4 regions of the Pseudoalteromonas maricaloris genome follow, and region 2 is predicted to be linked to each of the others. Evidence: predicted binding sites of a transcription regulator. Region 2 holds the regulator's gene; each other region holds the start of a gene.
The links. The regulator sigma-54, encoded in region 2, starts transcription at its own class of promoters, with help from an activator protein. The targets are predictions, from matches to a motif close to GTTGGCACGNNNNTNGNNT.
Positions count from the first base shown of each region.

Region 1: a site for sigma-54 is predicted at 5,108-5,126, ahead of glnA (glutamate--ammonia ligase). Genes of this name have one in related genera too.
Region 3: a site for sigma-54 is predicted at 3,007-3,025, ahead of CTT31_RS13925 (P-II family nitrogen regulator). Genes of this name have one in related genera too.
Region 4: a site for sigma-54 is predicted at 3,336-3,354, ahead of CTT31_RS14035 (DUF3192 domain-containing protein). Genes of this name have one in related genera too.

Region 1 covers NZ_CP024625.1:244,511-252,629, reverse strand. The annotation lists gene CTT31_RS00885 (tRNA(Met) cytidine acetyltransferase TmcA domain-containing protein) at 1-697, shown strand, start outside; gene CTT31_RS00880 (ABC transporter substrate-binding protein) at 678-1,775, shown strand; gene CTT31_RS00875 (CZB domain-containing protein) at 1,817-2,665, shown strand; gene typA (translational GTPase TypA) at 2,772-4,592, opposite strand; gene glnA (glutamate--ammonia ligase) at 5,185-6,591, shown strand; gene CTT31_RS00860 (DUF4124 domain-containing protein) at 6,858-7,364, shown strand; gene glnL (nitrogen regulation protein NR(II)) at 7,912-8,119, shown strand, end outside.
Region 2 covers NZ_CP024625.1:3,677,930-3,686,048, forward strand. The annotation lists gene CTT31_RS16345 (KpsF/GutQ family sugar-phosphate isomerase) at 1-722, shown strand, start outside; gene kdsC (3-deoxy-manno-octulosonate-8-phosphatase KdsC) at 722-1,273, shown strand; gene lptC (LPS export ABC transporter periplasmic protein LptC) at 1,270-1,824, shown strand; gene lptA (lipopolysaccharide transport periplasmic protein LptA) at 1,814-2,356, shown strand; gene lptB (LPS export ABC transporter ATP-binding protein) at 2,356-3,081, shown strand; gene CTT31_RS16370 (RNA polymerase factor sigma-54) at 3,128-4,627, shown strand; gene hpf (ribosome hibernation promoting factor) at 4,657-4,944, shown strand; gene ptsN (PTS IIA-like nitrogen regulatory protein PtsN) at 4,946-5,404, shown strand; gene rapZ (RNase adapter RapZ) at 5,397-6,263, shown strand; gene CTT31_RS16390 (HPr family phosphocarrier protein) at 6,264-6,533, shown strand; gene mgtE (magnesium transporter) at 7,056-8,119, shown strand, end outside.
Region 3 covers NZ_CP024625.1:3,143,659-3,151,777, forward strand. The annotation lists gene mrcB (penicillin-binding protein 1B) at 1-1,222, opposite strand, end outside; gene CTT31_RS13920 (ammonium transporter) at 1,384-2,613, opposite strand; gene CTT31_RS13925 (P-II family nitrogen regulator) at 2,627-2,965, opposite strand; gene CTT31_RS13930 (GGDEF domain-containing response regulator) at 3,155-4,384, opposite strand; gene CTT31_RS13935 (S10 family peptidase) at 4,660-6,171, shown strand; gene CTT31_RS13940 (hypothetical protein) at 6,311-6,844, shown strand; gene CTT31_RS13945 (5-formyltetrahydrofolate cyclo-ligase) at 6,841-7,470, shown strand; gene rpiA (ribose-5-phosphate isomerase RpiA) at 7,575-8,119, shown strand, end outside.
Region 4 covers NZ_CP024625.1:3,171,845-3,179,963, forward strand. The annotation lists gene CTT31_RS14015 (1-acyl-sn-glycerol-3-phosphate acyltransferase) at 1-354, opposite strand, end outside; gene CTT31_RS14020 (SO_0444 family Cu/Zn efflux transporter) at 522-1,796, opposite strand; gene zntR (Zn(2+)-responsive transcriptional regulator) at 1,789-2,196, opposite strand; gene CTT31_RS14030 (D-2-hydroxyacid dehydrogenase) at 2,288-3,235, shown strand; gene CTT31_RS14035 (DUF3192 domain-containing protein) at 3,434-3,814, shown strand; gene CTT31_RS14040 (hypothetical protein) at 3,947-4,285, opposite strand; gene CTT31_RS14045 (GGDEF domain-containing response regulator) at 4,477-5,379, opposite strand; gene CTT31_RS14050 (hybrid sensor histidine kinase/response regulator) at 5,389-8,119, opposite strand, start outside.

The sequences.
Region 1 (8,119 bases), 680 kb from region 2:
CATGGCGCAGCAGCTAACGACAAGTTTTGGTGATAGTCGGTTTGTCACCGAAAAAAGCGCAAGAGTCGTTAGAATAGCCGTGCACCCGGATGTACAACAGCACGGAGTTGGCCGCCGCCTACTGGCGTTCTTTGAAACCACATTACCTGAAGATATCAGTTACATAGGAACCAGTTTTGGCCTTACAGCGCCATTGCTTTCGTTTTGGTCACAACGACACTATCAGCCAATGAAACTGGGTTTTAAGCAAGATAAGGCCAGTGGTGAGTATGCGCTTTTGATGTTCAAAAAAGTCCGAGGCGACATAGGCAACACCTATACTCGAGTATTCAAACAAGCTTTTTTCTATCAGTTACGCTCGCACTATCAACAACTAGATACTGAGGTGGTGAGCGCGCTATTAGCGACCTTACCCTTTGAACATATAACTAATGAGCAGCTGGATTATTTGCACTATTTACGTAACAGCAATCCGGTTGAGCAACAAGTATGTCCTTTTATATGGCAGCTGATCACAACCGATCCTCGATTACTTAAAAACTTAACTAAAGTTTCCAAAGCATTAGTAATTCGTCTAATATTACAGCAACATTCGACCCAAGTCGTACTTAATTTGCTTGGATTATCTGGTAAAAAGGCCCTCACCACAACGCTAAGAGAGACAGTGCAGCAAGTATATGAGTATTTTCGGTGTTAAGTTTTTACTATTCGTTTTTGCTTCTGCTGTACTGAATTTTACAGTATCCGCTCAATCTGTGGTGAAAATTGGCATGTCTACTGCCCTTTCAGGGCCCGCAAAAGAGATCGGTCAACAACTGAAAGCGGGTGCCGAGCTACACTTTAACTTTTATAATCAGCACAAAGCGAACGGTGCAGCTGCGATTGAGTTGCAGGTGTTGGATGATGGCTATGAGCCACACAAAACCGTAACCAATGCTCGTAAGCTCGTTTACGAAAATAAGGTCGATGCATTGTTTGGCGTAATGGGCACCCCCACATCTTATGCCATAAAGCCGATTTTAGAGCACTCTAAGGTTCCCTTTCTTATGCCATATACTGGCGCTGAGTTTCTTCAAGAACCACATACATTTAATGTCTTCAACCTCCGCACTAGCTACAATAAAGAAGCACAAGATATCATCCGCTACTTTATCGATGAACAAAAGCTAAAGCGGGTGGGTTTACTCATTCAAGCCGATGAATTTGGTCTAACCGTAGAAAAAAGCCTAACCAGAGCGCTTGCGGAACATGGATTAAAACCCGTTGTGGTAACGCGTTTTAGACGTAATACCGATGATATTGAACGAGCCCTTGAACAAGCACAGCAGTATAAAATAGAAGGCTTCGCGATGGTAGGCACCTACACGCCACTGTCTAAGTTTATTAATCGCGCCATGGAGGTTGGCCTTGAAACACAATACGCAACGGTTTCATTTGCTTCCTCAAATGAGCTGTTTGCCAGACTCAAAGGTAAGCCCAAAGTTTTAGTCACCGAAGTTGTACCCGACCCTGCGATTTGCAAGGGCAAGCTTTGTGATACTTTTCGCGAGGCAGTTCGCAATACCACACTTTCCCATAACGAACAGGTTTTTGAGGGCTATCTCAATGCCTACTTATTGACGACTGCTATCCAGCAATGTGAGCTGCCCATTGATAGCGATTGTCTGCTAAACGCATTACAACAGGAGTTGGAGCATAACTCCGTTATTCGAGAGGTATTTATGCTCCAGCCAGCGCAAAAGAAATTGCCAGTTTACCGCTCCTTTTTCCAATAATGTTCTATGCTTAGTTGATACTGACCATATGCGAGGCTGACATGGATTTAATTAACTTTCGCGTCGGGAAAAAAACAATATCACTGCAAATCCTCGATATTCTATTAACTGAACGCTACGAAGAAAATTTAACGGATTTACCCAATGACAACCCCAGCTTTTTGGGTGTCAAAGATTACATGGGCGTACCGACCCCTATTTTTGATTTAGGGATCATATTGAACAAGCGCTCGTCCTACGAAACCAATCAAGAATTGGTCAGCATGCTAAAGCAGCAAGAGCAAGATCATAAAGAATGGCTTGTCGCACTCGAAGCAAGCATTTTTAACGATGTCCCCTTCACTAAAGCCAAAGATCCAAAACAATGTGCTTTCGGGCAGTGGTATTACGGCTTCAAAACTGAAAATGACGACCTCAAAGCGCTTCTAAAACGCTTCGAAGAACCGCATGCAAAACTACATTCATTAGCAGATAAACTATTAGTGATGTGTGCACAGGGACACAAACAAGAGGCTATAGATACTCTCGCTCGCGAAAAGAGCACCACTTTTAATAAACTCATGCGATTATTTGAATCCGCTCGTGATCAGATCATGCTCGACCATAAACCTATCATCGTCTTTACCACTCAAGATGGCCAAAGTCCGCATATCGGTTTGCTTGTCGATAAGGTAGAAGATAACGTTCACTGTGATGAAAGCGATATTAAATCACTGCAGGAAATGACCAGTATTGGTTTTGAAATAGATGCGCAAACCAAAAAATTGATGAAAGGCTTGGTCAAGATGGGAAAACGCCACAGCGTATTGATTGACCCTAGCGCCATTTTCCGCCCTGAACATTTACAAAGCTATGAGCCAGAAGAAACGGAAGAGTACGGCTTATTTTAGAGTTAGCAAATGGAGCACAAAAAAACGCCGCAAAAATTGCGGCGTTTTTTGTATTCTAAATAACCTGCCTTTGAGATAAGTTGTTATCTCAAGTCCAGGTCAACTATTATTTAGCTTGGCGGCTTGCGCGTTTACGCTCGCTTTCAGTCAATAATTTCTTACGAATACGGATGCTTTCAGGCGTTACTTCTACAAGCTCGTCGTCATCGATGAACTCAAGCGCTTGCTCTAAAGACATAACAACAGGTGGCACAAGGTTTTGTGCTTCATCAGTACCAGATGCACGTACGTTGGTTAACTGCTTACCTTTAAGCGCGTTTACCGTTAGGTCGTTATCACGGCTGTGAATACCAATAACCATACCTTCGTACACTTCAACACCGTGACCGATAAATAGGCGACCACGCTCTTGTAGGTTAAATAGTGCGTTTGTTAGCGCTTTACCTGCTGCGTTAGCGATTAGTACACCGTTCTTACGCTGACCGATGTTACCGCCTTTGTGTGGACCGTAATGTGAGAACGTGTGGTACATCAAGCCAGAACCAGACGTTAACGTCATAAATTCAGTTTGGAAACCAATTAGACCACGTGCAGGCATCATGAAGTCCATACGCACACGGCCTTTGCCGTCTGGAGACATGTCAGTCATTTCTGCTTTACGCAAACCAAGCTGCTCCATGATAGAACCTTGGTGCTCGTCTTGACAGTCAATTGTTACTGTTTCGTACGGTTCTTCTAGCTGACCATCAACATGGCGCAAGATTACTTCTGGACGAGATACAGCAATCTCGTAGCCTTCACGACGCATGTTCTCGATAAGAATACCTAAGTGAAGTTCACCACGACCAGATACACGGAAGCTATCAGGGTTATCCGTTTCTTCAACACGTAATGCAACGTTGTGCACAAGCTCAGCTTCTAGACGCTCAAGGATATTACGAGAAGTTACGTATTTACCTTCTTGGCCTGAGAATGGTGACGTGTTTACAGAGAAAGTCATTGTTACTGTTGGTTCATCAACTGACAGTGGCGGTAATGCCTCAACATTATTCTGACAACAGATAGTGTCAGAGATTTTCAGCTCACCAAGACCTGTGATTGCGATGATATCACCCGCCGTTGCTAGCTCAACTTCGTGACGATCAAGACCTAAGTAACCCAGTACTTGGCCAACTTTACCGTTACGCGTCTTACCATCAGCACCCACGATAGTCACTTGTTGGTTAGGTTTAACTGAACCACGTGTGACACGGCCAACACCGATAACACCAACATATGAGTTGTAATCAAGCTGAGAAATTTGCATCTGGAACGGACCTTCAGGATCCGCGTTAGGCGCTTCAACTTCGTCTACGATAGCTTGGAACATTGGTTCCATGTTGTCAGACGGCTCATCTAGGTCAAGTGTTGCCCAGCCGTTGATTGCTGATGCGTAGATCACTTTAAAGTCTAGCTGTTCGTCAGTTGCACCTAAGTTATCAAATAGATCGAAAACTTGATCCATTACCCAATCAGGACGAGCGCCCGGCTTGTCGATTTTGTTGATTACAACAATTGGCTTAAGACCCTGAGCAAACGCCTTTTGCGTTACGAAACGCGTTTGTGGCATCGGACCTTCTTGTGCATCAACTAGTAGTAATACTGAGTCAGCCATCGAAAGAACACGTTCTACTTCACCACCGAAATCGGCGTGTCCCGGAGTATCTACGATATTGATACGGTAGTCGTTCCACTTGATTGCGGTATTTTTTGCAAGGATGGTGATACCACGCTCTCTTTCAAGATCGTTTGAGTCCATCACTCGCTCTTCATTACCACCGCGCTGCTGTAGTGTACCTGATTGCTCAAGTAGCTTGTCTACAAGCGTTGTTTTACCGTGGTCTACGTGCGCGATAATCGCGATATTTCTTAACTTTTCGATGCTCATATTATTACTCAGTGAAGTTGGCCCTCAGTGATCCTAGTCGATCTACGCAAAAATGCGCGTTGAGATTGCCCGATTGAGAATTAAAGGTCGCGTATTATCTACTATTAATGTGACAGATGAAAGTTTATCCAACATTTTTTTCAATAATCCTTATTGGTGCGCGCATAAATCAACAACCTAGTGTGGCTTTAGCACTACTTTTTAAGCTTTTGCAGAGGGTTTGTTATTCCCGCCATATATGTAAGAGTTTCAACGCCAAAAGAGGATTTTCATCTGTCGACAAATTTGATCCCTGTAACTTTGGGCTTTTTACTTCACAGATCCAAAAGTTGTTTTTGCTTTATCTGTACTCTTAAACTATACCAATGCTCATTAAGCGAAAACGGCTATCACAGGGAATCGCTTGCACCAACATTGCGCACCATAATGAAACATTTACGCACCAAATTAGTGCATCAAGCTAACTCCTAAATTTCCAGAAAGTTAAAAGTCACTATTTATCAAAAACTTAAAAACATGGCACAGATCAAGCTTATCTGTGTGCAATTGCAGTACATTGCAGCAAAAAATAACCCAACGAGTCGGAGGACACATGTCACAATCGGTTTTAGATTTTATTAAAGAGCACGACGTAAAATTTGTTGATTTACGTTTCACAGATACAAAAGGTAAAGAACAACACGTATCGATCCCACATCATCAAGCCGATGAAGACTTCTTTGAAGACGGCAAAATGTTTGACGGCTCATCTATCGCTGGTTGGAAAGGCATCAACGAATCTGACATGGTACTTATGCCTGACGCAGAAAGCGCTAAGCTAGACCCATTTGCAGAAGAAACAACGCTTATCGTTCGTTGTGACGTGGTTGAGCCAAACACACATCAAGGTTATGAGCGTGACCCACGTTCAGTAGCTAAGCGCGCTGAAGAGTTCATGCGTTCAACGGGTATAGCAGACACCGTATTATTCGGTCCAGAGCCAGAGTTTTTCTTGTTTGACGATGTTAAATTTAAAACTGATATGTCTGGCTCAATGTACAAAATCGATGCTGAAGAAGCAGCTTGGAACTCAGACAAAGACTACGAAGGCGGCAACACAGGCCACCGTCCTGGCGTAAAAGGTGGTTACTTCCCAGTAGCACCGGTAGATTCGTCTAATGATTGGCGTGCAGCTACTTGTTTAGTACTTGAAGAAATGGGCCACGTTGTTGAAGCGCACCACCACGAAGTAGCAACTGCTGGTCAAAATGAGATTGCGACTCGCTTTAATACTATGGTGACTAAAGCAGACGAAATCCAAGAGATGAAGTACGTTATCCACAACATGGCTCACCTATACGGTAAGACGGCAACCTTTATGCCTAAGCCAATTGTTGGTGATAACGGTTCAGGTATGCACTGTCACCAATCACTTGCTAAAGACGGCAAGAACATCTTCGCAGGCGACAAGTACGGCGGCCTATCTGAAGAAGCGCTTTACTACATTGGTGGTATCATTAAGCATGCTAAAGCAATCAATGCATTCACTAACCCAGCAACAAACTCTTATAAGCGTCTAGTACCAGGGTTTGAAGCGCCAGTTATGCTTGCATATTCAGCACGTAACCGCTCAGCATCAATCCGTATCCCTGTGATCCCATCAGAGAAAGGTCGTCGTATCGAAGTACGCTTCCCAGATCCTGCCGCGAACCCATACCTAGCTTTCGCAGCTCAGTTGATGGCTGGTCTTGACGGTATCCGCAACAAGATCCACCCTGGCGATGCAATGGATAAAGATTTATACGACCTACCAGCGGAAGAAGCAGCAGAAATCCCAACTGTTGCAGCATCACTTGATGAAGCGCTTGCTTCTCTAGATGCTGACCGTGAGTTCTTAACTCAAGGTGGCGTATTCACTGACGACCTAATCGATGCATATATCGCACTTAAGTCGAAAGAAGTTGAAAAATTAAACATGACAACTCACCCAGTTGAGTTCGAAATGTACTACAGCGTTTAATCGCTAACCGACTACTACGCTCAATACTGCCGTATTGAGCTTGTAGAGCCAAAACTCATTATGCGTTTCTGGCACTCTTAATCATATGTGTTCTCAAGCCCGTTGTTACGGGCTTTTTTAATGCAATTCAAAAGCTTAAAGAAAGTCGCTTTTATGTTGTCATTATGGGAATTATTCATTTGTAACTCGCAATTCCAACTGCTCTATACTACAGTATGAACAGTAGTTTGCTCTGGAGATTTGTGGTGCGTCAGTGGTTTCTTATAATGTCGGTTAGCATGACGCTAGCCCTAACAAGCATTGATGCTGCAGCAGAGTCCAATCCAAAAATCTATCGCTGGAAAGACAAAAACGGTCATTGGGTCTATTCTGATGTCCCGCAGCCTGGTTCGAAAGAAGTCAAACTCAACGCCAGCGCCTTAACCATGCCAAGTGTTGATACTAGAATTCTCGAGCAAACGGATACGACACCAACTATTCAATATACAGCTAAAATCACTTCTCCTGAGCATGAGCAAACTATCCGTGATAATAGCGGCAGCGTATACGTAACAGGCACTATAGAGCCAAGGTTTACCCAAGGATTAAGCGTGCAACTCTTTCTCAATGGAACAGCCACAGGGCCAAAACAAAGTAATACTCAGTTTGCTTTGCGTGGCATTGATCGCGGCGAGCATTCTGTGGTTATGAAAGTGTTTAATCAAAAAGGTATGTTAGTCGCCCAAAGTGATGTTCATAAGTTCTTTTTGCACCGCAATACCGTAAATAATTAAAGCGATATTGCTTACCTACACTGGCTTGCAACCAGTAGTTGCAAACACACCACGCTCATTTCCTCTGGTATTGAGAAAGCCAAATTCGACATTTCATTGTGTTCAATCCACAACCTTTGCTCACCAACCTGAACTTGATAGTAGACCTCAGCCTTTGTTCGCAATAAATATTTATCTCGCCAGTTAGGTTGAACGACTCGCATCACACCTGTAAGGGTGGTTTTCTCGCCATTCGTAGCTCGATGTACACTCGCGGCTTGAGGAGGAAAGCAGTTAATCTGTTCGGTAACATACTTAGCGCTTTGAAAGTCACACCCGCTCATACAGAACGTGACAAAAAGGCTCCCCCCACAAAAACGAGCTAGATGTATTTTTTGACACAAAGCATTAATAATGTGGGCACCTTAAAGTTGGCATGCTTTATTAATAACAAGTTTAGGATACGAGTTCGAAAACCCCTAGTTTCTGAGCTTAGGTAATAATTTACTTTAATGGATGCAAAGCTATGCTATTCTCATTGCACCACATTGGTGCACGGTGAACATATATGGATCAACATAACTCGATTGACTTGGATAAAGTTTGGCAATCTCTCTCAACCGCGATTTTAGTGCTCGATCAAAATTTAATGATCCACTATGCCAATTACAGCAGTAGTGAACTACTGGGACTCAGCACAAAACGGCTTGTCGGACTGGCGATTGATAGTGTATTTAATCATCATCATATTGACCTGCCACGGCTCTCTAAATACG
Region 2 (8,119 bases):
ACTTGGGTATGATCACCAAAGATGATGTGGTTTTGATGATCTCCAACTCAGGGGAAACCCAAGAGGTGATCTCAATCCTGCCTGTGATAAAGCGTTTAGGAGCCCCCGTTATTTCCATGACAGGCAACCCGAGCTCTACAATGGCTCGTAATGCGACGGTTCACCTTTGTGTTAAAGTATCAAAAGAAGCCTGCCCATTAGGACTTGCACCCACGGCTAGCACCACAGCTACACTAGTGATGGGTGATGCGCTCGCGGTTGCGCTACTTGAAGCCAGAGGCTTTACGGCTGATGATTTTGCGCTTTCTCATCCTGGCGGTAGTTTAGGAAGGCGTCTACTACTAACCGTTGCTGATGTCATGCATCAAGGGGATGCAATCCCTATGGTCAATAGTCATTGCACAGTTAAAGAAGCTTTATTTGAAATGTCAGCTAAAAGTTTAGGTATGACGGCAATCGTAGATGAAAGCTCGCAATTACAAGGTATTTTTACCGATGGTGACTTGCGGCGTATTATCGAACAAAAGGTCGATATTCATACCACCCCAATCACGCAAGTAATGACGGCTAAAAGTACGACGGCACGCGCCGATATGCTCGCAGCTGAGGTACTCAATATCATGGAAACCAAACGAATTAATGGCTTGATTGTGGTAAACGAAAACAACATACCGGTTGGCGCCTTGAATACGCAAGATTTACTTAGAGCGGGGGTGCTGTAATGCAATTTGAAGATTTATATCAGACGATTTCACCTGAAGCTTGGGAAAAAGCAAAACAAATCAAATTATTGATTTGCGATATTGATGGCGTATTCTCAGATGGACGTATATACCTTGGTAATAATGGAGAAGAACTGAAAGCATTTAATACCAAAGATGGGTTTGGTATTAAGGCCTTGATTGATAGTGGTATCGAAGTCGCCGTTATCACAGGTAGGCATTCACAAATAGTTCAGCAACGCATGACTAGTTTAAATGTAACTTATATTTACCAAGGCCAAGAAAACAAGTTAGTGGCATATGATGAACTGAAGACTAAGCTCAACCTTAGTGATGACGAAATTGCGTATATTGGTGATGATGGCCCAGATCTACCCGTAATGGAGCGAGTCGGTTTTGCCGTTGCCGTCAATGATGCACATCCTCTTGTTAAACATATCGCCCATTACACGACCTTGATGCCTGGTGGTTTTGGTGCCGTGAGAGAGTTGACTGATCTTCTAATGCTCAGCCAAAATCACTTATTGACTTCCAAAGGATCAAGTACATGACCGTATTACGTGTCATCTTACTCATTGTTTTCGCTTCTTTAATGGTATGGATGTGGTCGCCCATGTTTAATCCATCAGAGGCGGACTCAGCAAAAGAAGATGAACCGTTAGCTAAGCCCGATTATGTTGCAACCACGCTTCAGCAAACGACCTATAGTGAAAATGGCTTATTAAACTATCAGGTAACTGCTGATAAGATGGAGTTGTATCAAGATCTTGGCTTTAGTCACTTTGAAAAGCCTATTTTCACCTTATATAACGGTGAGCAGAATTGGCAAATAAGTGCATTAGAAGCAACACTGTACGAAAACAATACCTTGATATTAGAAGGCAATGTACTGGCAAAGAATTTAACGCCTAACGCCATGATCACCAATATCAATGCCGATAATGTAAGAGTTGAAATTAAGCAAAAATTGATGAAATCGGAACACCCTGTCGTTATCACCGGTCCTAGTCTTAGGATCACGGGTAAAGGGCTGCATGCGGATCTACAAAAGCAAGTGATCGAACTCATCAACCACACAAAGACAATTTATTATGACCAGTAAAATCATTAACAAACTAGTTTTCATCGGCTTGCTTGCAAGTTCTACTTTAGCAAATGCTGCAGAACAAAATGAAGTCATTATTGATGCTGGCCGTCAGCAAGCTCAACTGCAAAGCAACATCGGTATTTTTGAACAGAATGTTGTTATTATTCATGGCAACAGAAAAATAAATGCCGATCGCCTAGAAGTCCACCGCCGCGCGGAGCTTGGTACTAACAAGCAACTGCTTGTTGCAACTGGCAGCCCAGCTATTTTCAGCGAACGTCAACCTGATGGTAATTTGCTAGAAGCCAAAGCAAACGAAATTCGTTACGACGTTGCGAAAGGCACCTTAGTCATTTCTGGCGATGCGGAAATCAATCAAACTGGGCAAAAAATCAATGCGCAAGTCATCACCTATGACATTGAAAAGCAATTGATCAGTGCTGAGCGCTCAGACCAAGAAGATTCTCGGGTAAGAACCATCCTTGTTCCTGTTGATGACAAAAAAAACGCAAAAGATAAAAAAGCGCAGGAAGAAGGTAACAATTAATGAGCGAGCTCAAAGCAACTGGTCTAGCAAAGAGTTATAAAGGTCGTGAAGTCGTCAAAAATGTTGGCTTAAGTGTTAAGGCTGGCAGCATTGTAGGCTTATTAGGACCAAATGGTGCAGGTAAAACCACTACGTTCTACATGATTGTAGGGTTAGTACCAAGCGACAAAGGTTTTATTCAGATTGATGATGAAGATATCACTTTGCTACCGATGCACAGCCGCGCGCGACTTGGTATTGGCTATCTACCGCAAGAGTCTTCAATCTTTAGAAAACTCACGGTCTATCAAAATTTGATGGCGATTTTAGAAACTCGAAAAGACTTATCTAAAGTTGAGAGAGAAGCTGAACTCAATGAGTTACTGGATGAGTTTAATATTCAACACATCCGTGACTCACAGGGCATGGCATTATCGGGAGGCGAAAGAAGACGCGTAGAGATTGCTCGCGCTTTAGCCGCTAATCCTAAGTTTATCCTGTTAGATGAACCTTTTGCTGGTGTTGATCCTATTTCGGTGTTAGATATAAAGACAATCATAGAGCACCTAAAAAACCGCGGTATCGGTGTGCTAATCACCGATCATAACGTTAGAGAAACACTGGACGTATGTGAAAAAGCCTACATCGTTTCACATGGTGAGTTAATCGCTGCAGGCACGCCAGAACATGTTTTGGCAGATCAAACCGTAAGAGATGTCTACCTAGGCGAACAATTCAAGCTATAGTTAAGACGTAGTATTAATAACTGTTAAAAAGGATTGTTAGAGATACATGAGGCAATCATTACAGCTGCGCATGGGGCAGCAACTTACAATGACTCCACAACTGCAACAAGCCATTCGCTTGCTGCAGCTTAGTACATTGGATCTGCAACAAGAAATACAAGAAGCATTAGACAGCAATCCATTGTTGGAAGTGGAAGAAGGTGATAATACTGACGGCGAAAACGCTGACCAACACAGCCAAGAAAAAAGTAGTGCTGACGACAATCAAGATTCAAGCGATGAAGCGCAGGTTAGTGACTATGAAATAGACTCAGATACCGCCATGAGCAAAGACACTGTCAGTGATGACCTTGCCATGGATGTCACTTGGGATGAATATATGAGCGCAGCACCCGCTGCAAGTTCAGGCCCACTTCCTGATGACGATAATGTTTATCAAGGGGAAACCTCTGAATCTCTCCACGACTATCTCATGTGGCAACTTGAGCTGACACCATTTAGTCCAACAGATAGAGCGATTGCGATTGCGATTATTGAAGCGGTCGACCTGTCAGGCATTTTAACACTGTCTTGCGAAGACATTTTAGAAAGCATTAATGACGAGAGTAGCGAAGAGCCTATTGAGCTGGATGAAGTCGAAGCCGTGCTCAAACGTATTCAACTTTTCGATCCTGTCGGTATCGCAGCGCGTAGTTTACAAGAATGCTTGTGTATTCAGCTAAATCAGTTCGCTCCGGATACGCCATGGATTGCCGAAACAAAAATGATTCTGACAGAGCATATCGACTTGCTTGCCAGCCGTGACTATCGAACTTTGGCAAAGAAAACGCGCCTTAAAGAAGCCGATCTCAAAGAGGTCATGACGTTAATTCATAGCCTTAACCCAAAACCAGCGGCAAGCATTATTCATGAAGAGCCTGAATATGTGATCCCTGACGTATCGGTGAAAAAAGTAAAAGGTCGTTGGGTCGTAGAGCTAAATCCTGATGCTATGCCTAAAATAAGAGTAAACGACCATTACGCTGCGATGTCTAGAACAGCGAAATCCAGTACGGATAGTCAGTTTATTCGCTCACATTTACAAGAAGCAAAGTGGTTTATTAAAAGCTTAGAAAGCCGAAATGATACATTATTAAAAGTTACCAATTGCATTGTGCAACAACAACAGGCATTCTTTGAACATGGCCCCGAAGCAATGCGCCCTATGGTGCTAAATGATGTTGCTGAAATGGTTGAGATGCATGAGTCCACAATTTCCCGTGTGACAACACAAAAATACATGCATACACCTCGGGGAATATTTGAGCTGAAGTATTTCTTCTCTAGCCATGTAAGTACAGAAAATGGAGGTGAGTGCTCCTCTACAGCAATTAGAGCACTTATCAAAAAGCTGATAGCTGCAGAAAATACCGCTAAGCCATTGAGTGACAGCAAAATTGCAGATATTTTAGCTGAGCAAGGAATTAAGGTAGCGAGACGCACGATTGCAAAATATCGTGAATCCCTAGCCATTCCACCGTCAAATCAGCGTAAAAGCTTGATATAAGACGTAAAACCCAAGAAGGAAAAATGCTTATGCAACTAAATCTAACTGGTCGCCATGTAGAAATTACTGACTCATTAAGAGACTATGTCACCAACAAGTTTGCGAAGCTAGAAAGGCACTTTGATCATATCAATAACGTGCATGTGATCCTTGATGTCGAGAAACTAGTACAAAAAGCAGAAGCAACATTACACGTAAACGGCGGCGAGCTATTTGCATCAACAGAGCATCAAGATATGTATGCCGCAATTGATGGCCTTATCGACAAGCTAGATCGTCAAGTTATTAAACACAAAGAGAAGCTCACTCGACACTAAGATGAAATTAAGTGAATTAGTGAACAAGGACTGCAGTAAAGCTGCGGTCCTTTTTAATAGCAAAAAACGTATTTTAGAATACATCAGCGAACTGGCTCATAGCCAAATTCCAAATACCAGTCAGCATGCTATCTTGGACGCTTTAATGGCGCGAGAGAAATTAGGCAGCACAGGGATCGGTAAAGGCATTGCCATTCCCCATGGTCGACTTGAAGGTTTGGATAAAATCCTTGCAATGGTGCTTGTCAGCGAGCAAGGGATCCAGTTTGAAGCCATAGATAAGCAGCCTGTCGATATTTTTGTCGCGTTCATCGTACCCGAAGGTGATAATCAACAGCACCTGAAGACCTTAGCGGCGATTGCTGATACACTCAAAGACAAGTCTTTTTGCAAAATGCTTAGACAAGCAAAAAGTGACGATGAGTTATATGCAGTGATCCAAGGTGAACTTGATGAGTGATGAAGAAAAAGGACTCGAGCTTATCATTATCAGTGGCCGCTCAGGCTCTGGTAAATCTGTAGCGCTTCGAGTATTGGAAGACTTAGGCTACTATTGTGTAGATAACATTCCGGTCAATTTGCTGCCGTCTTTAGTCCGCAGCGTTTCGGACAATTATAATAAAATAGCAGTCAGTATTGATGTCAGAAACTTACCTAAAGAACAGGACGAGTTTAATGACATTCTTGAATACTTACCAGGCTTTGCCAAACCTACCCTGTTTTATTTAGACAGTGACGATCAAACCCTGATAAAACGCTTCTCAGAAACACGCCGTTTGCACCCTCTTTCACTGCATAATCTTCCACTAGATGTTGCAATAAAGAAAGAACGGGAATTGTTAGACGTATTGATCACTCGCGCCGATTTTCTCATTGATACTACAGGCCTGAGCGTTCATCAACTTGCAGAAGATATCCGCGAAAAAATCTTAGGTAAAAAAGACAAACAACTCATTATTACCTTTGAATCTTTCGGCTTTAAACACGGTATCCCAAAACAAGCGGATTACGTTTTTGATGCGCGCTTTTTGCCCAACCCACATTGGGAGCCTGAGCTTAAGCCGCTAACTGGCCTAGATCAGCCAGTCAAAGACTATTTGTCGAGTCACAGCATCGTGCAAAAGTTTACTTGGCAGATCCAAACCTTTGTACAAACTTGGTTACCACACTTAGAGCGTAACAATCGCAGTTATCTAACGATTGCAATAGGATGTACAGGTGGGCAACATCGCTCGGTATATTTAGCGCAAACCATTGGTGAGCGTTTTGCTAAAACCCATCCCAACGTCAAAATTCGCCACCGTGAGCAAGAGGGTTAAATGTTAGAAGATACGTTTTTAATCCAGAACAAGCTTGGTCTGCACGCTAGAGCAGCGACGGTTCTTGCACAATTAGCAACCCAATTTGATGCCGAAGTGACCTTATATCAAGGAGACAAAAGTGCAGCTGCTGACAGCGTACTAGCGCTGTTGTTACTTGAAAGCAGCCAAGGGAAAGAAGTCCGAGTGGTTTGTGAAGGTCCTGATGCTCAGTATGCACTAGACGCCATTGGCGGACTAATAGAAAATAAATTTAATGAATCCGAGTAACTTGGGCTACTAGCACCAAAATAGCACTAAGGTCTGATTCATTTAGTCCCTGCTAATCTCCCCCTCCGTAACCAGACTGGTCTAATACCAATTAGTCTTAATACTTACTCAATTTGAAGGAGCAAACCTGACGCTAACTGTGTTAAAAATTTCTCATTTAGAACAACTAAATAGCAAAATTTTCGCCGTGTTATCGACAAGGTTTTCTCGCTTAAAAATAGATCACTTAATTAATCGAATTGGTATAATAAGTCTCTCATAATTAAGCGTAAACCTTGGTAGTTCCCAATAAACTGAGTTACACTGTAATACCAATTTAGGTTTCTCTCGTGCAGTAAAGCGAGTTGCCGAGAAAATCCTACTTTATCGTTGCGTACACCTTTAACGTGTATTAACGATAACAACCCACCAGCAGAAACAACACGAATAAAATTCAAATTAAGAAATTGATTTCTGCGATAAAATAAATGAATAGGGTTAACTTAATCACGTTAGCCAACACTATTATCAAAAAGGATGCCTATGCCTGAAGTATTTGAACAAGACTACACACTGGAACAACTCCAAAAGGTAACTAAAGCCTTAAACAGTGGTCAGTTTGTTCAAGTTAGGCGTATGCTCGCAGAAACAGCTCCTTGTGATACAGCACTGCTTTTAGAATCATCCCCTCATAAAGTTCGCTCTATGCTGTGGCAGCTCGTTGACCCAGATATCCAAGGGGATGTCTTAGAGGAACTGTCAGAGGACGTAAGACTTGGGATCATCGCCCAGATGGAGCCGGAGCTAATTGCTGCCGCTACAGAAGACATGGACGACGATGACCTTGGTGATGTCCTAAGAAGCCTGCCTGATACCGTCTACCAAGACGTTATCGGTGCGATGGATAGCCAAGATAGAGAACGTGCGACACAAGCATTGTCCTACAAGGAACACTCGGCCGGTGCGCTAATGAGCACCGACACGGTCACTATTCGACCCGATGTTACCTTAGAAGTTGTATTTAGATATCTACGTCTTAAAGGCGAATTGCCAGACGGTACGGACGAGTTGTATGTAGTTGATAAAGACAACTGCTTTTTAGGCACGCTGCCTGTCAATACCTTATTAACTAAGTCTCCTGACAGTATGGTTCGAGACTTGATGGATGAAGATAAGGAAACGATCCCTATCTCCATGGATGAGTCTGAAGTGGCGCAGCTTTTTGAGCGTCACAACTGGATCTCGGCTCCTGTAGTTGACGATAACGCCCATTTGCTTGGTCGTGTCACCATTGATGACGTTGTTGACGTCATCCGTGAAGATGCTGAGCACAGCTTGTTAAGTATGGCAGGTCTTGAAGATGAAGAAGACACCTTTGCGCCAGTTCTAAAAAGTAGCCAGCGCCGCTCTATTTGGCTTGGAATTAACCTGTTAACCGCCTTAATGGCAGCGTTTGTTGCAAGCTTCTTCGAAGGTACTCTGGATATTTTACCTATTCTCGCGGTGTTAAATGGCATAGTACCAAGTATGGGCGGCGTTGCCGGTAGCCAAACGCTAACCCTAGTGATTCGTGGTATTGCCCTTGGCCATATTAACCAGACTAACCA
Region 3 (8,119 bases), 530 kb from region 2:
CATCATCAGGCACCAGTTTCTTTAACTCGCGATTCACCAGCTCCAAATATCCAGGATAAGACTGCATACGGCTCGCTTTTAAAGGCTGTACATCAATCGGCCTTGCCAGCGCTGCGCGATATTCGGGCGTTGTGATAAGGCCATTTTCCACCATTAGCCTCAAGACTAAATCACGCCTTTCCATTACCCGCTCAGGATAGCGTCTTGGGTTATAAAAAGATGGCCCTTTAACCATCGCAACTAGCATAGCGACTTGGTCAAACTCAAGCTCGTCCACTGGCTTACCAAAATAAAAATCGGCCGCAAGCCCCATACCATGAACGCCTTGATTATAGGCTTGCCCCAAAAACACTTCGTTTAAATAGGCTTCGAGGATTTCATCTTTGCTGTAACGGAAATCTAAAATCAATGCGATGAACGCTTCATTCACCTTGCGGATTAAGGTGCGATCTCTGGTGAGATAAAAGTTCTTTGCGAGCTGTTGCGTAAGCGTACTGCCACCTTGCACAGTTCGCCCAGCTTTGATGTTGGCATACAGCGCACGTAAAATAGACAGCGCAGAAACACCATGATGTTGGTAAAAGTCTCTATCTTCTACCACCAGCAGCGTTTCTTTTAAAATATTAGGGAATTTATCGAACGGAACAAACTCTCTGTCTTGCCGCGATTCATTGCCGATCCGAGCAATTTGCACCGGTTCTAGGCGAGCCCCAGCTAAACGCCGACCTTGATTATCAACAATATTGGCAAGCTTCTTACCAGCAAAATTAAGCGTAAAAATACGCGCTGTTTCTGGGCCATCGTAGAATTCGAACGCGCGACGATGAATGGTGATTGTACGACCTTGAACGGTATACTGACCGGTACGGCTGATACGATTTACACGAGAATAGTTAAGCCGCTTCAGCTCCCACAGCACTTCATCCTCATTAAGGAACTGATCAGGAAAAAACTGCATCGATCTGGCATAAACTTGAACGGGAAGTTCCCACTTATTACCCTCAAACTGCCGGCTTATTTTAGCGTCTAAGTAGATGATATAGATTGCAACAAGGAATATCGCCGCAATAGTCCCCTTCCAAAAGAAAGACCACAACGTGCTCAGTACACGGCTTTTAATTCTTTGCATCTTAGAACCGTTTTGCTGGGTATTGTTTTTACGCGAAGTGTTCGCTTTGACGTTTGATTTGTTGGCAGGTGTTCTTTTCTTTTTATCCGTCATGACCCAAGTAAAACTAAAAAATGAATCGCAAGATGGTAGGGTAACCTAAATTAACAACTGCTGAAAGTAGAATAATATTTATAAAGAAAAGTGAGCCCTACTGGACCCACTTTGTTTAGACAACGAGAACTTTACAATATTGACCGAGAGCCAAATTGGTATTACTGTCCGCGAACTGTCACGAACTCAGGATAGGCATCTACGCCACAATCATGTTGATCCATACCGCTTAGCTCTTCTTCTTCGCCAACGCGGATCCCCATGCTCGCTTTCAATACACTCCAGACAATATAAGAAGCAATGAAAACAAAACCTAAAATAGTGATGAGTCCCACAGCCTGACCTTGGAAAGTAGCGTCTGAGTTTGAAAATGGCACCATCATCACACCCAGCGCACCGCATATACCGTGAACAGAGATAGCACCGACAGGATCATCAATTTTTGCCTTATCTAACGCAACGATACTAAACACCACCAATGCACCACCTATGGCACCGAGGATAAGCGCTAGTACAGGTGTTGGAGAGGCAGGCTCTGCGGTAATGGTCACCAGACCTGCTAGTGCACCATTAAGCACCATAGTTAAATCCGCCTTGCCCCACATTAATTTACACACCAACAGTGCAGCCACCGCACCTGCCGCCGCCGCCGCATTGGTATTTAACATGATTTGGCTGACCGCGATGGCATTTTCTTTGTCGGCAAGGAACAGCTGAGAGCCACCGTTAAAGCCAAACCACCCCATCCACAAAATAAAGGTGCCTAGTGTAGCCAGTGGCATGTTGGAACCAGGAATTGGGTAAATCTCACCATTTTTGCCATATTTTCCTTTGCGCGCACCAAGTAACAAAACACCCGCTAGTGCCGCAGCAGCACCGGCACCATGCACAATGGCAGAGCCGGCAAAGTCAACAAAGCCAAGCTCAGATAAGAAACCACCGCCCCACGTCCAATAGCCTTCTAATGGGTAGATAAAACCAGTTAACACCACACAAAATGCTAAAAACGCCCACAACTTCATACGCTCAGCAACAGCGCCCGAGACAATTGACATGGCCGTTGCAACAAATACCACTTGGAAGAAAAAGTCGGATTGCAGTGCATGGTCGGCATCCTTAGCAGCACTGCCAATGAGCGCACCAAGACTTGGTAAAACCCCACCTTCGGCATTATCGACATACATGATGTTGTAACCAATAAGCAAATACATAGTACAAGCAATAGCGTACAGTGCGACGTTCTTGGTAAGGATTTCAGTGGTATTTTTTGAGCGTACTAATCCCGCTTCAAGCATAGCGAATCCGGCTGCCATCCACATAACTAAGACGCCAGAGATCAAAAAGTAAAAGGTATTTAATGAAAATTTTAGTTCTATTATTGTATTTTCCATTGCTTGGCTCCCCTTAAATGGCTTCTTCATCAAGTTCGCCGGTACGGATCCGAACAACTTGGTCTAAGTCGTAAACAAAGATTTTTCCATCACCAATTTTTCCAGTGAACGCAGCCTTTGTAACCGTTTCCACAACACGCTCGGCGTTTTCGCTTAACGTCGCAATTTCTATTTTTATTTTTGGAATGAAATCGACTTGATATTCTGCACCGCGATACAGTTCGGTATGGCCGCGCTGACGCCCAAACCCTTTAACGTCAACAACCGTCATGCCTTCAATCCCCAGATCGGCTAACGCTTCACGTACCTCATCCAGTTTAAATGGTTTTATTATTGCACTTATCATTTTCATGCTGAGTCCCCTTAGGACAGTTGATCCTGTTGTATGTAGTAATCCAACCTTTATGCCAAATTTTTTATTCCTTAATTAACAATGAATTAAAGTGAGAAGTGGAATTTCACGCATAAAAAATGCACCATCTAGGTGCATTGATATTAAGTCTGAACTGAGTTGGTGCATAAGCACCCAAATAACGAAAAGCTAATGCGCGATAACGCAATTTCGTTGTTTGTCCTTCGCTTTGTAGAGCGCTTTATCCGCCTTGCGCATTACTTCGCTTAGACTCTTTGATTGGCAAGCCGCGAGGCCAATACTGATGGTGCAATAATGCTTACCCTCAGGAATTTTGAATGCTTGCTGCGCAAGGCGCTCTCTAAAGTCTTCTAGCATGTGCTTTGCCATCTTCATATCTGAGCTTGGAATAAGCAAAGCAAACTCTTCCCCACCAATACGTGCGACAATGTAGTGACCAAATGCACTACGCAGTAAATCAGCAACTTGTTTAAGTACATCATCACCGCTTTCATGACCATATTGATCATTAATAGATTTAAAATGATCGAGGTCTAACAATGCCAATATATGCTGACTCGGTTTGTTCTTGATTAAACGCTCTGCTTGCTGACAGAAATAACGGCGATTATAAAGTCCTGTTAAATAGTCTCGATGGGCATATTCTTTGATTTCTGCAATCAAATTGAGCTGCTCCATCGTCTGCATGATGCGGCAATGAAACTCTTCACTCATAAAAGGTTTTGCCAAAAAGTCATTGGCGCCGTATTTGATAAACTTTGCTGACAAACCATGACTTCCAGCGCCAGACAGACCAATAATCGCCAACTCATCTCGCCCACGACTATTACGAACGGATTTCACCAACTCAAAGCCATCCATCGTCGGCATCGCAAAGTCTGTCAGCAGCAATTTAATTTCATGGTCAGATAACAACATCTCCAATGCCTGTTCGCCATCTTGCGCCTCAAGCACTGTAAATAATTGCTTTTCAAGCATCTGCTTCATTACAGCTCGACTGATCACAGAATCATCGGCGATCAGCGCCTTGCAACCTTGGTTTCTCAACAGTCTAGATGCTAACTTGACCGCGTATAGGTATGAATCACGGTTGTCTTTAATCACATAATCCACCACGCCCATTTCAAGCATTTGCTGGCGGCTATATTCATCTATTTTTGAGGTCAGCACCACGGTAGGAATTTTGTGGCTGAGCGTGAGCTGCACGACCTCTGCGTCCATCGCATCGGGCAGCGTTAAATCTACCAGCGCCAATGTATATTGGTGCTGTGCTAAGAAGTCCTTACTTTCCTTGAGGGACCAAGCAAAATCGATTTCGACATCTAGATGCTGAGCAGCAAGGTGTCGCAATACCTGTTGTACGACTTTACTGTCTTCAACAATTAAAATTCTTTGCATGGATTGAGATCTCTTAAGTACAACGAGAAGCGCAGTGAAACAAGAATTTAACGGGGCTAAATACTTTATTACTACATAATAAAGTACTAAATATACGCGAATTTTGCACTAAAAAAAACCAAATCGGCTCAAATTCGTTACTTTTCGATAAACGAGGTTACAACAGCCTACTTTCAAACCTGCCGTTTTTTTTGTTGAGTTTGTCTCAATGGCTTTGAATTTCAGATGAAATACTTCTTTAATGCAGACATACCTACTGTAATACCGAGGAAGCAATGAAAAAACTACTACCACTATTGCTCGTGAGTTGTGCCCTACTCTCAGCGCCAAGCATAGCTGAAGAGCACAACCGCGCAATTGAGATAGATCATAAAATAACAACTGAGCATAGAGCCGAAATAAAAGGTGAACGTATTAACTACACCGCAACAACAGGCACACAGCCGGTGTGGAATGAAAACGGCGACGCAGTTGCAACGTTGCATTACACCTACTATAAGCGCACAAAAATCAAAGATATGAGCAAACGCCCGCTGTTGATCTCATTTAACGGTGGTCCGGGCTCTGCTTCCGTGTGGATGCATATTGCCTATACTGGCCCAAGAGTATTAAAAATTGATGACGAAGGGTATCCACTGCAACCTTACGGCTTGAAAGATAACCCATATTCAGTGCTAGATGTTGCCGATATTGTTTATGTAAACCCAGTCAACACAGGTTATTCTCGCGTACTCAAAAATGCTGAAGGTAAATATCCTAGTAAAGCCGAACAAACAAAGATGTTTTTTGGTGTCAACGCGGACGTGAAGTACTTAGCCGAATGGCTCAATACATTTATTCATCGCAATGAGCGTATGCTTTCCCCTAAGTACCTGATTGGTGAGAGCTACGGCACGACTCGAGTGTCAGGTCTTGCGCACGCGATGCAAAACAACCAGTGGCTTTACCTCAATGGCGTGGTGTTGGTATCTCCTACAGAAATCGGCATTAAACGAGAAGGTCCGGTTGAAGTGGCAAACCGTTTACCATATTACGCTGCTGCCGCTTGGTACCACAAGGCGCTGTCTTCTGAATTGCAAAATAAAGATTTACTCGAAGTACTTGCAGAGGTTGAACAATATACGGTTGATCAGTATCTTCCCGCACTCGCCAAAGGCGCATTTATCAGTGCCCAAGAAAAGCAAAGTGTGACACAGGCCGTTGCTAAATATAGTGGCTTAAGCGAGCGCTTTGTAGCTCAAAACAACCTAGATATTCCTACTGCGGCATTTTGGAAAGAACTGTTGCGTGAGCGTGGCTATACCCTAGGTCGTTTGGACTCACGCTACCTTGGTATTGATAAAAGAGACGCTGGTTCTCGCCCTGATTATTGGCCTGAGCTGACCTCTTGGTTGCACTCATTTACGCCAGCGATCAATCATTACTTCGCAACGGAGCTCAACTATAAAACCGATGTAAAATATAATATGTTTGGTTCAGTTTACCCTTGGGATAACAGCGATAATAATGTCGGTGAGCAATTACGATTAGCGATGGCACAAAACCCTTACCTAAACGTGATGATCCAGTCTGGCTACTACGATGGCGCAACGAATTACTTTGATGCCAAGTACAATATGTGGCAACTCGATCCGAGCGGAAAAATGCGTGATCGCTTAAGCTTTAAAGGCTACCGCTCCGGGCACATGATGTACCTGCGTCATGAAGATTTACAAAAATCGAACGAAGATCTCCGCGAGTTTATCTTAAAAACAACCCCCAAAGCGGATCAGTCAGCGCTTTACTAAATTCCCAACCCATTGTGGCCGCGCAAGCGGTCACTTATCTTAATACTCACCAGATTGTAAAAATTTCCTTTTATCCTTCTACAGTTACCTATAATCTAGATATACTCAATACTATCTCTCTACAACTTAGGCACGCACCATGAACGAGCAGTTTAAAGTCGTCTTCGTTGGCATGGCCGACGGTAAGGATCAACAAAGCGCCGCTATCGCAATGGCAGACAGGTTGAAAACCTCACCCTCAAAGATCCAGCAATTTTACGCTGGCAAAAACTTGTTTGCTCCTGCTGATAAAGCCAAAGCACTAAAACAGGTAAAATTACTTGCAAGTGCGGGGATCAATGCCAAGCTACAAAGCCAAACAGCCGCTACTCCAACTAACGCAGATCAAGAGCGCGTATTTGAAGCGCTGGATTACATCACAAGCAGTCTAATACGTATCGAAGAGCGATTAGAGGAGCTCGAGCAACGCGTAGCACCAACTCCCCATACTAAAATAGAAGATACAACAGACGAAGAATGGGAGACGAAGGAGCTATTTGATGAACTGGACTTTGAGCCTAGCCCTCCGGCTAAATCTAAGACTTGGCTATATTATCTGCTCGCTGTATTAATTATTTTATTTATTCTGCTTGGTGTAAGTTTGTTTTTCCCTGAGTGGCTCGCGTTAGAATGAGTAAAACTAATAACAACATAAATAAATCTCAAGTTACTCGTGCTAATTTGAGAAAAATGATTAGAAATGCAAGAAACTCGCTATCGGCAGAGCAACAGAAGACAGCCGCGGCACATCTCAACATTAATTTTTTTCAACAAATAAACCTCCCAGAAAATGCCAATGTAGGGGTCTATATTCAAAACGATGGCGAACTAGATACATCCCTTTTAATTCAATCGCTTTGGGACAAAAAACACCAGGTTTTCTTACCCGTAATTCACCCCTTCAACCCTGCAAATTTACTCTTCCAGAAGTATGAAAAAAACTCACCCATGAAGACAAATCGCTATGCTATCTTGGAACCTAAGTTAGATTGTTCAGCTGTGGCACCGCTTGCATCATTGGATTTACTGTTGATGCCTCTGGTTGCTTTTGATGAGCAAGGTAATCGCCTCGGTATGGGCGGTGGGTACTACGATAGAACATTAGCGTTACACTACGCTGAGCAGCGAGCTAAACCAGCACTTGTTGGCCTTGCTCATGATTGCCAGCAAGTTCCAAGCTTACCAACAGCAGCTTGGGATGTACCGCTCCCAACTATCCTCACTCCAACCCAACTATACACTTGGCCAAAAAATAATTGAGCAGGCAAACAGTTAAGCGCATTTTGAGGCGCTTTTGACCATGACGCTGACACTTTGATTGAGTTATACTCCATACAACTTCAATGACAACTAAGTGTAGCGTTATGACTCAAGATGAAATGAAAAAAGCCGCAGCATGGGCAGCTTTGAACTATGTAGAAGAAAACACCATTGTTGGGGTTGGTACAGGCTCGACGGTAAACCACTTTATTGATGCGCTTGGCAGTATCAAGGATCAAATCAAAGGGGCAGTATCAAGCTCTGAAGCTTCAACAGAGAAGCTAAAAGCACTTGGTATTGAAGTTTTCGAGTTAAACGATGTGTCAGAGCTTGCGGTATATGTTGATGGTGCAGATGAAATCAACAGCACCAACGAAATGATAAAAGGCGGTGGCGCAGCACTGACGCGCGAGAAAATCGTTGCAGCCGTTGCCAAGAAATTTGTTTGTATCGTTGATAATACAAAGCATGTTGAGACGCTAGGCGCATTTCCACTACCAGTTGAAGTGATCCCAATGGCGCGTAGTTACGTGGCAAGAGAGTTACTAAAATTAGGTGGCGATCCAGTTTACCGCCAAGGCGTTATCACTGATAACGGCAATGTCATTCTTGATGTGCATGGCCTAGAAATTAGCGCAGCAAAAGCGCT
Region 4 (8,119 bases), 510 kb from region 2:
AACAAGCGCAGGGTCTAATACGATATCACGGTGATTTGAAATAAATAAATACGAGGTATTCGAGTCCAATGTTTCAAGGCCAGAATAAGTCACTTTAGACGTCGTTTTATTGATTAAAATTTGTAGATAGTACGCCACTTCATCTTGTACTTGTTCAATCGTACAAAAATCTCCCCACTTCTTTTTTAGTTTCATTCTTACGAGTGGACGTGCAATAGCAGGCCAGGCATTCAACCAAGCTGGCAGGTTATATTTGGCGATCACATCAATGAATTGATCATCACCTAGTAGACGTGCCAATGCTGGCACTACTTCATCATCATTATACGGTCTAATGTCAGCGTATTTATCCACTCTACTTCTCAAACTGTCGGATTAACGAATACTGGAACGCATTCTATCGTGTCAAATAAACAGACGCTAAGCATTTCATGTCTGACCACCAAGGCGATACACCAATTTGGGACATTAAATGCTTAAGCGTCATGCAATTGTAATACGGTAAAAAGTACCACAATTGTTTATCTTCTAACAACTTTACCTAATTTGAGTATAGCTAATCTTAGTAAGAGTGCTGCTAATAATGCGCCCATCGATACTGTTAACCAATGTGGTAGCACTTCGTGCTCCTCACCTATCATCGGCGTTACTACAAAACCGTAAGTATTAACTAAGTAATCAGTTAAATAGCCAAAGATAAGCGCAACTCCGATAACGCCGCCCAGATAGGCAAACACGGCACGACGCCCTAATTCTTTACCTACCACCCCAATTGTGGCGATGTTAGTTGCAGGACCTGCGAGCATAAATACCAATACTGCACCAGGTGAAACACCAGCCATTAATAAACCCGCAGCGATTGGAGTTGAAGCAGTGGCACAAATATACATTGGGATACTGATAAGAATAACCACTAGCATGGCAATAATACCGTCGCCCCATTGAGATAAGAAAGACTCAGGCACAAAAGTTTGCACTAACGCGGCAAAGAATAAACCGATAAGAAGCCAAACTGCGGTGTCGGACAGTAATTGATTACAGCTGAACTTAACAGCTTCTACAATTTTACCAAAAACCCCTTGGTTTTCAGGTACGGGGGCAGGCTCACAACAACTTGTCGTGGCTGATGAAGCATCGCAACAACTGGTTACGGTAGGCTCCGGAGTATCACAACAAGACATATTCGCCCCTGCCATTGCTAATTGAGGGCCTGCAGGCGCACAGCAGCTTGAGCTTACTTTTGCGGTTTCCACTTTAGTGCTGGCGCAACAGCTATCATGGCTGTGATGCTTTTCAGCAGGCTTTGGCTCTGAGTGATGATTAGCGTCACAACAACCGCTAGTCGCGCTTGGTTCTTCTGAGGTATTAAGGTGCTTTAGCGACACAGGCTTATCATCTTTCTCACTGCCAACGAGCAACCCAGCCGCAATTGCACTAACCACAGCCGCAATTGGCCTAATTATTGCCATAAAAGGACCAAGTAGCACATAAGAAACCGAGATAGAATCCACGCCAGTTTCAGGCGTTGAGACTAAAAATGCGGTTGTCGCACTTTTTGAGCCGCCCGCTCTTCTCAGTCCCACTGCAGCTGGAATAACGCCGCAAGAGCAAAGCGGCATCGGCGCCCCAATCAGTGCTGCCTTTATCGTCGTCCAAAATCCTTCTTTCCCTAAATGCTTTTGCAACAAATCTTTTGGAATAAATACATTAAGTAACCCGGCCAATATTAGGCCAAGCAGTAACCACGGGGCAGATACTAAAAATAGCTGCCAAAAATTTACTATCAGTTCATTCATCGATAGCCTCCAAGGCCGTTAAAATCGAGCAGCTCACAGCCGCTTCCTTACCGCCGCAGCATTGCTCTGCTAGCGTCGATAACGATTGTTCAAATTTTTGTAACTCAGCGATCCGCGCTCTCACTAAATCCCGTTTAGTGATAGTCAGTGTTTTCACTTCTTCACAACTGTGCTGATGTTTTTCAAACTTTATCTTCAGCAAGTCTTGCACTTCTTTGAGGCTGAAACCCACTTCCTTCGCGCGAAGAATAAATCGCATTTGCTTTTCACTTTGCTCATCAAACAACCGATACCCACCCTCGCTCCTTGTGCAAGGGTGTAGGAGATCGTTTGCTTCATAATACCTTAACGTGTCAGTTGATACGTTAAGCCGCTTTGCCAGCTCACCAATCTTTACCACTTTACACTCCCAAGTCCTGAAGATTATCCTAGTCGACATCACAAGTATAAACCTTAGAGTTAACTCCAAAGTCAAGAAAAGGATAAAAATAATGCAAATCGTGGTATTAGACGCTAAAACCCTTGCAGGAACCGATCTTTCCCCCATTGCCAAACTAGGCACATTAACGTCTTACGACACCACATCCAGTGAGGACATCATCACACGCTGTAAAGATGCAGCAGTCATCATCACCAATAAAGTACAGTTAACTGAACAAACAATCGCGGCGTTACCACAATTACAATTGATTTGTGTTGCAGCCACAGGCGTCAACAACATCAACTTAACAGCCGCAAAAGCTCATCAAATTGCGGTAGCCAATGTGGCTGGTTATTCGACCCCTTCTGTCGTGCAGCACACCTTTACTATGCTTGGTAACTTAATGACAAATATTCATCGTTACCAGCAAGACTGCCATGCAGGGCTTTGGCAGCAAAGTGACATGTTTTGTCGTTTGGATTACAGTATCAACGAAATTGCAGGCAAAAACTTTGTGATCGTAGGCCATGGAACGTTAGGAGAAGCCGTTGCAAAAGTCGCGCAAGCATTTGGAGCTCAAGTAATTGTTGCCGAACGTAGAGGCGTAACTGAGATTAGAGCAGGACGAATGGCTTTTGAAGAAGCACTGCAGATTGCGGATATTGTATCGATTCACTGCCCGCTTACCGCTGAAACAGAAAACCTGATTTCAAGTGCTGAGTTCGCCCTACTTCCAAATCATGCTTATCTTATCAACACCGCAAGAGGCGGAATAGTCAATGAGCAAGCGCTGGTGGATGCACTAACTAACGAGCAAATAGCTGGTGCTGCTGTGGATGTCCTGACACAAGAGCCGGCACAAGCAAGCAACCCTCTCGTTCAATACCAAGGTGAGAACTTGCTTTTGACACCGCATACGGCATGGGCAAGTAAAGAGGCCATCGAACGTTTAGTCGGCGAAATTGTCATTAATATTGAAAGTTTTGTGGCTGGGACAACGAGAAACCGAGTGGTCTAGATTACTGTTTTAGTGAGTGATATCGCTAAATATTAGTGAAAACCATCAACTATAAACTGATTAAAAACCAACAACAAACTGATATTTATAAACTTTATTAATTGGCAAAGAGTTTGCAACTCTTGTGATAATTCAAGCAAAAAACAAATGGCTGTTTGCATTATTTGCTCAGCAACAAAATTAAAAAGGAAAACAACAATGAAAAAATTAATGTTAGTGGCTGCGCTTAGCTCTACTCTATTATCAGGCTGTATCGTTGCTGTATCCGACGGTGAAGTAGAGCACGGTTGGGCTTCTGAATACAACTCGTCTAACTGGGAACATAAACAGCGTAAAAATCGTGAAAAGATTGCCAACCTTGAAATGGGCGCGTCTTACTCATCAGTAAAAGACATGTTTGCAACCCCTGATTTTAGCGAGTTGGTGTCAAAAGACGGCGATAACTATCAAGTGCTGTACTATGCAACCAACAGTAAACACTCAGACGGCAAAGTAACAAAAGATGAGTGCACGCCATTGGTATTCAAAAACAACCAACTGGTTGGCTTTGGCGACAACGCATTAAAGCAAATTCAGTAATACTTTATCGCACCAAGGATGGTGAATAATCTGAGCAAACTGACGCACAGATGTGTGTAGCCAACTCCTTATTTTCTTGTCATCTTAATAAGTTAAAAACAAAACCAAGCCAAACTTTAATAACCCAGCCAATTAAGCTGAACTGTCCTCTGATACCAGCTCATACCTATACTTCCATTCGAAATAGGCAAGCATGATGACAAACATAGCTTCACAAACAATAAAAGCAATACCAATTAGACTTGCAACGTTAAAATACTGAACAACCACTCCAGCGCAGACTAGCGCCCAAAAAAGATTGCCGAACACTAAAAGCTGCAAATGTTTTATGTTCTTCGCTTTTTGAATGGCAAGGCTAAAAGAGTACGCGCCATACAACAGATTTGATAATGCGATAAAGATAATGGTTTGTTCAGGTATATGATAGATCGCACCAATCATTGAGTGGAAAAGCAATACGATTAACCCCACGGATATAGCCGCGATACAGTCCACCCAAATTATTTTACGCCGTATATCCATAGAATAAGCCTAACACCACACCAAAAGGCACAAAATACTCGGTTAAAGATCTATAAAGCATGAGCATAGCCAAGCTTTATGCGGTGCACTTATTGTCTGAATGCAGATACACTCTTGTCACTGCATATGGCTTTAGATATTTATAGTGCTTTAATAAATACCGTGCTTTGCTGCTTTTGTGCAACAGCAAGGGCACTGTCCGCCATTTTGATCAACTCACCAAGCTCACTACTACAGTGATTTTCAATATGAACTGCACCAATGCTAACGCTCACATGAGCACATATCGGTGAGGCAATATGGGGGATTTTTAACGCATTAACCGAGTCATGCAACGCTTCTGCTATCTCATTAATTACATCGATATTATGCTGAGTTAGCACCAACGCAAAACGAGTACCATCAAAACGGCCAATAAATAAAGAACGTCGGGTTGCGCCTTCTTCTAGCGCTTTGGCGACCTTAAATAAACAATCATCACCATGCATGTAGCCATAATGCTCATTAAACGTTTTAAAATAGTCCACCTCAACCAGCATAACGGTAAACGCACTGCCATCAGCTTTTGCGATTTCTAATGCTGATTTCATCGCTTCATCTAGATATCTACGATTGGGCAACTCCGTTAAACCATCGATAGAGGCTAGCTTTTCTAGCAGATCATTTTTCTTTTTTATTGCTAAATGGTTTTTGATTCTGGCTTTTACAATCAAAGGGTTAAAGGGTTTAGTAATATAATCCACGGCCCCTAACTCCAAACCTCGTGCTTCATCTTTAAAGCTCACACTACCGGAGATCACGACAACGGGAATACCGTAAGTGCTCGCATCCTTTTTTAGGCACTCTAAAACAGAAAACCCAGCGCCGTCAGCCATTAACACATCTAAAATAATAAGGTCTGGTTTGCTTGCTTTTAGTTCATCAATACATAACTTAGTGTCTGTGCTATGGGATAACCGATGGCCATCACCTAATGTATTACTTAGGACCATCTTATTTATTGGGTCATCATCAATAATAAAAATGTGCTCAGCTTGCTGCATCTTATGACGCTACCTTTTTAGCTCGATAAAGCACACCACCTGTGAAAGTGCATTTGTTAACACATCCAAGTCAGTGCGATTTGTTATTGTTGTGATCGTTTTGCTTTGCGTTTCAAGGTCTTTCGCAACTTTTGCTAGTCGCTTAAAGCCCAGACCTGCTGCAGCGCCCTTAATTCCGTGTGCTAACTCGAATAATGCTGAACCTTGCTCTATTTCAGCAACCTGTTCTAGGTAATCATGGCAAAGTTTAGCAAATTTATCTAACATTGTTTGCAAAAACGTTTCATTTTGCATCATTTGTGATAAAGCAAACTCATAATCAAAAAAAGCTTCTTCTGTTTTATCTGACTGGAAAATATTACTTGCCAATGCCTTGCACGCCTGTGTGCTATTAATTGGTTTTAGCAAATAATCATTCATGCCAACGGCTGTGGCTTTCGCCCGCTCTTCTTTGCTTGCATTGGCGGTCAAGGCAATAACGGGTAGCTCAGTTTCAGACCACACGGCTCTGATCTGCTTGGTCGCTTGATAGCCATCAATGTTTGGCATATGGATATCCATCAGGATGATGTCGGGTTGCAGTGAGCGACAAACTTCCTCAATATGTTCGGCGCTTTGTAGCCCTATGGTAGAAATACCATTCTGCTTCAACATATTTTCAGTAATATCTAAATTTAAGTTGTTATCGTCGACCACCAAGCAAAGCGCACCGGCAACCTGCATACACACGTTGTCGACGGTTTGCGTCATATGGGCAAATTCAGCAAGCCATGTATAGGCTGATTGGTAAAACACATTTTGATTAAGCGCAATATGGTTACTTTGCTCAGGAAATTCCCCCTCACAATGTAGTAGTAATGCAGTATTTCCAGGTAGCGCATAAGCGGGGTCAAGCGCTGCTTCCGGTGGAATAACAACAATAGACTTGTCGAGCTGAGTATTCATCGCGTGCAATCGTTCAACAGATAAAGGTTCTGCAAGACCTGCAAAATAGCTTGGTAAGCTATGCGCTTCGGTGGTGAGACAGTAAACTTCTTTGTGACTATCCACGACTGGACAAGCGCCTTTATCTAGCACCAATTCGAAGAAAAAGCAGCTTCCTTCGTTCGGGGTTGAGTTAACCGCAATATCGCCACCTAAGAGTGCAACTTCTTGCTTCACAATCGCAAGCCCCAAACCAATGCCTTCGTGACGACGTGTGAAGCTTTCATCACCTTGGGTAAATGCGTCAAAAAGATGTTCAATCTCTTGCGATTTGATCCCAACTCCTGTGTCCCAAACAGCAAACTTTATGGTTTGTTTTGCAGCTCTATCATTAACTAACGTTACCTTCAAACCAACCTTACCATGATTGGTATACTTTACAGCGTTACCAAGTAGGTTTACTAAGATTTGCTTTACCTTATCTTCATCACTGTACAGGTAAGGCCAAACTTGAGGGTCGACCTGTAACTCAAATTCCAAACCTTTTTGTATACATAAAGGCTTAATCAGTGATTCTATCGTGGTAAATACATGGCAGGTCTGAAATGTCTCGTATTGAATTGTGCCTTGATGACTTTCGACTTTGGCAAACTCTAAAATACTGTTGAGCATGGTAAGCAGCTCGTTTGCAGCCCCAGAAAGCTGCTGCAACTTTTTATTCTGAACTCGAGTCAGCGCCTCACTTTTGATCATATCCGCCAAACCTAATATGGCATTAATTGGCGTTCTAATTTCATGGCTGATATTCGCAATAAAGCGGCTTTTGGCAAGCGTTGCGCGCTCGGCATCTTGCTTCGCTAACAGCAGACCAGTGATATTTTGAATATGGATCACGTAATATTTAGGGCGCTTATTTTTATCCCAAACTAAAGAAATACTCAATTGTAACCAGCGGTGCTTACCCGACTGTGAAATCATGTGTTCAACGACTTTCTTTTGCTCTTTTAATAGCCCAGCCAAGACAGGCTTCAGCTCTTGCCAGTTTTGTTCATCAAACAAGCGTTCCAGCTGCTTTTCTCCGGTATTCTTATCAAGTGACAAGTAACGTTTAGCAGCCTTGTTCATCTCCAAAATTTTACCGCTGATCGCAGCCAAAATAACGCCATTAGGTGCAAACTCAGTCGCTGCCCTAAAGTTTTCTTCAGAGTCTCTTAGGGCATTATATGCCTCTTGTGCGGCAGTAATATCTCTCGCAACCCCCAAACAACCGATGAGCTTTCCAGTCTCCGATTTCAATGGCGTGATAGTCAAAAAGTAGGTATTTGCCCCAAGGACAAAATTAGTTGCCACTTGTTCTTGCGAGCGCTCCATCGCCGCTTCTTGCTCAAGTAAGATGGTTAATCCAGATGTCACTTCAGGTTGTGTTTTCGCAACTAAATCCGACTTATCAACCCCCATAAACTCTTCAAACGCGCGATTACAGCCTATGAATGAACCGTCTATATTTTTGAAATAGATAATATCGGGCACAGAGTCAAGCACTGCATTTAGCAAAGCAGCTTGACGCTCTTTTGCCTCAAAGCTTTGCTTTAATGCCTGTTGTTTACGCTTAATTTCGTCGTCTAGTTCTTGATTATGTTGCTTAAGGGCATGCATTAAGCGCGATTTTTGCTCCACCACCTGTTTGATTTGTATAAACCAAGGTTGCCATTCTGAGGGGATGGGATAGTTTAAAGTGGCTTGTGGTGTATGCTCTTGCAAAGATAGATAATTCACAAAATGCTTTAGAGGTCGGACAAATATTTGTCCGCTTAAC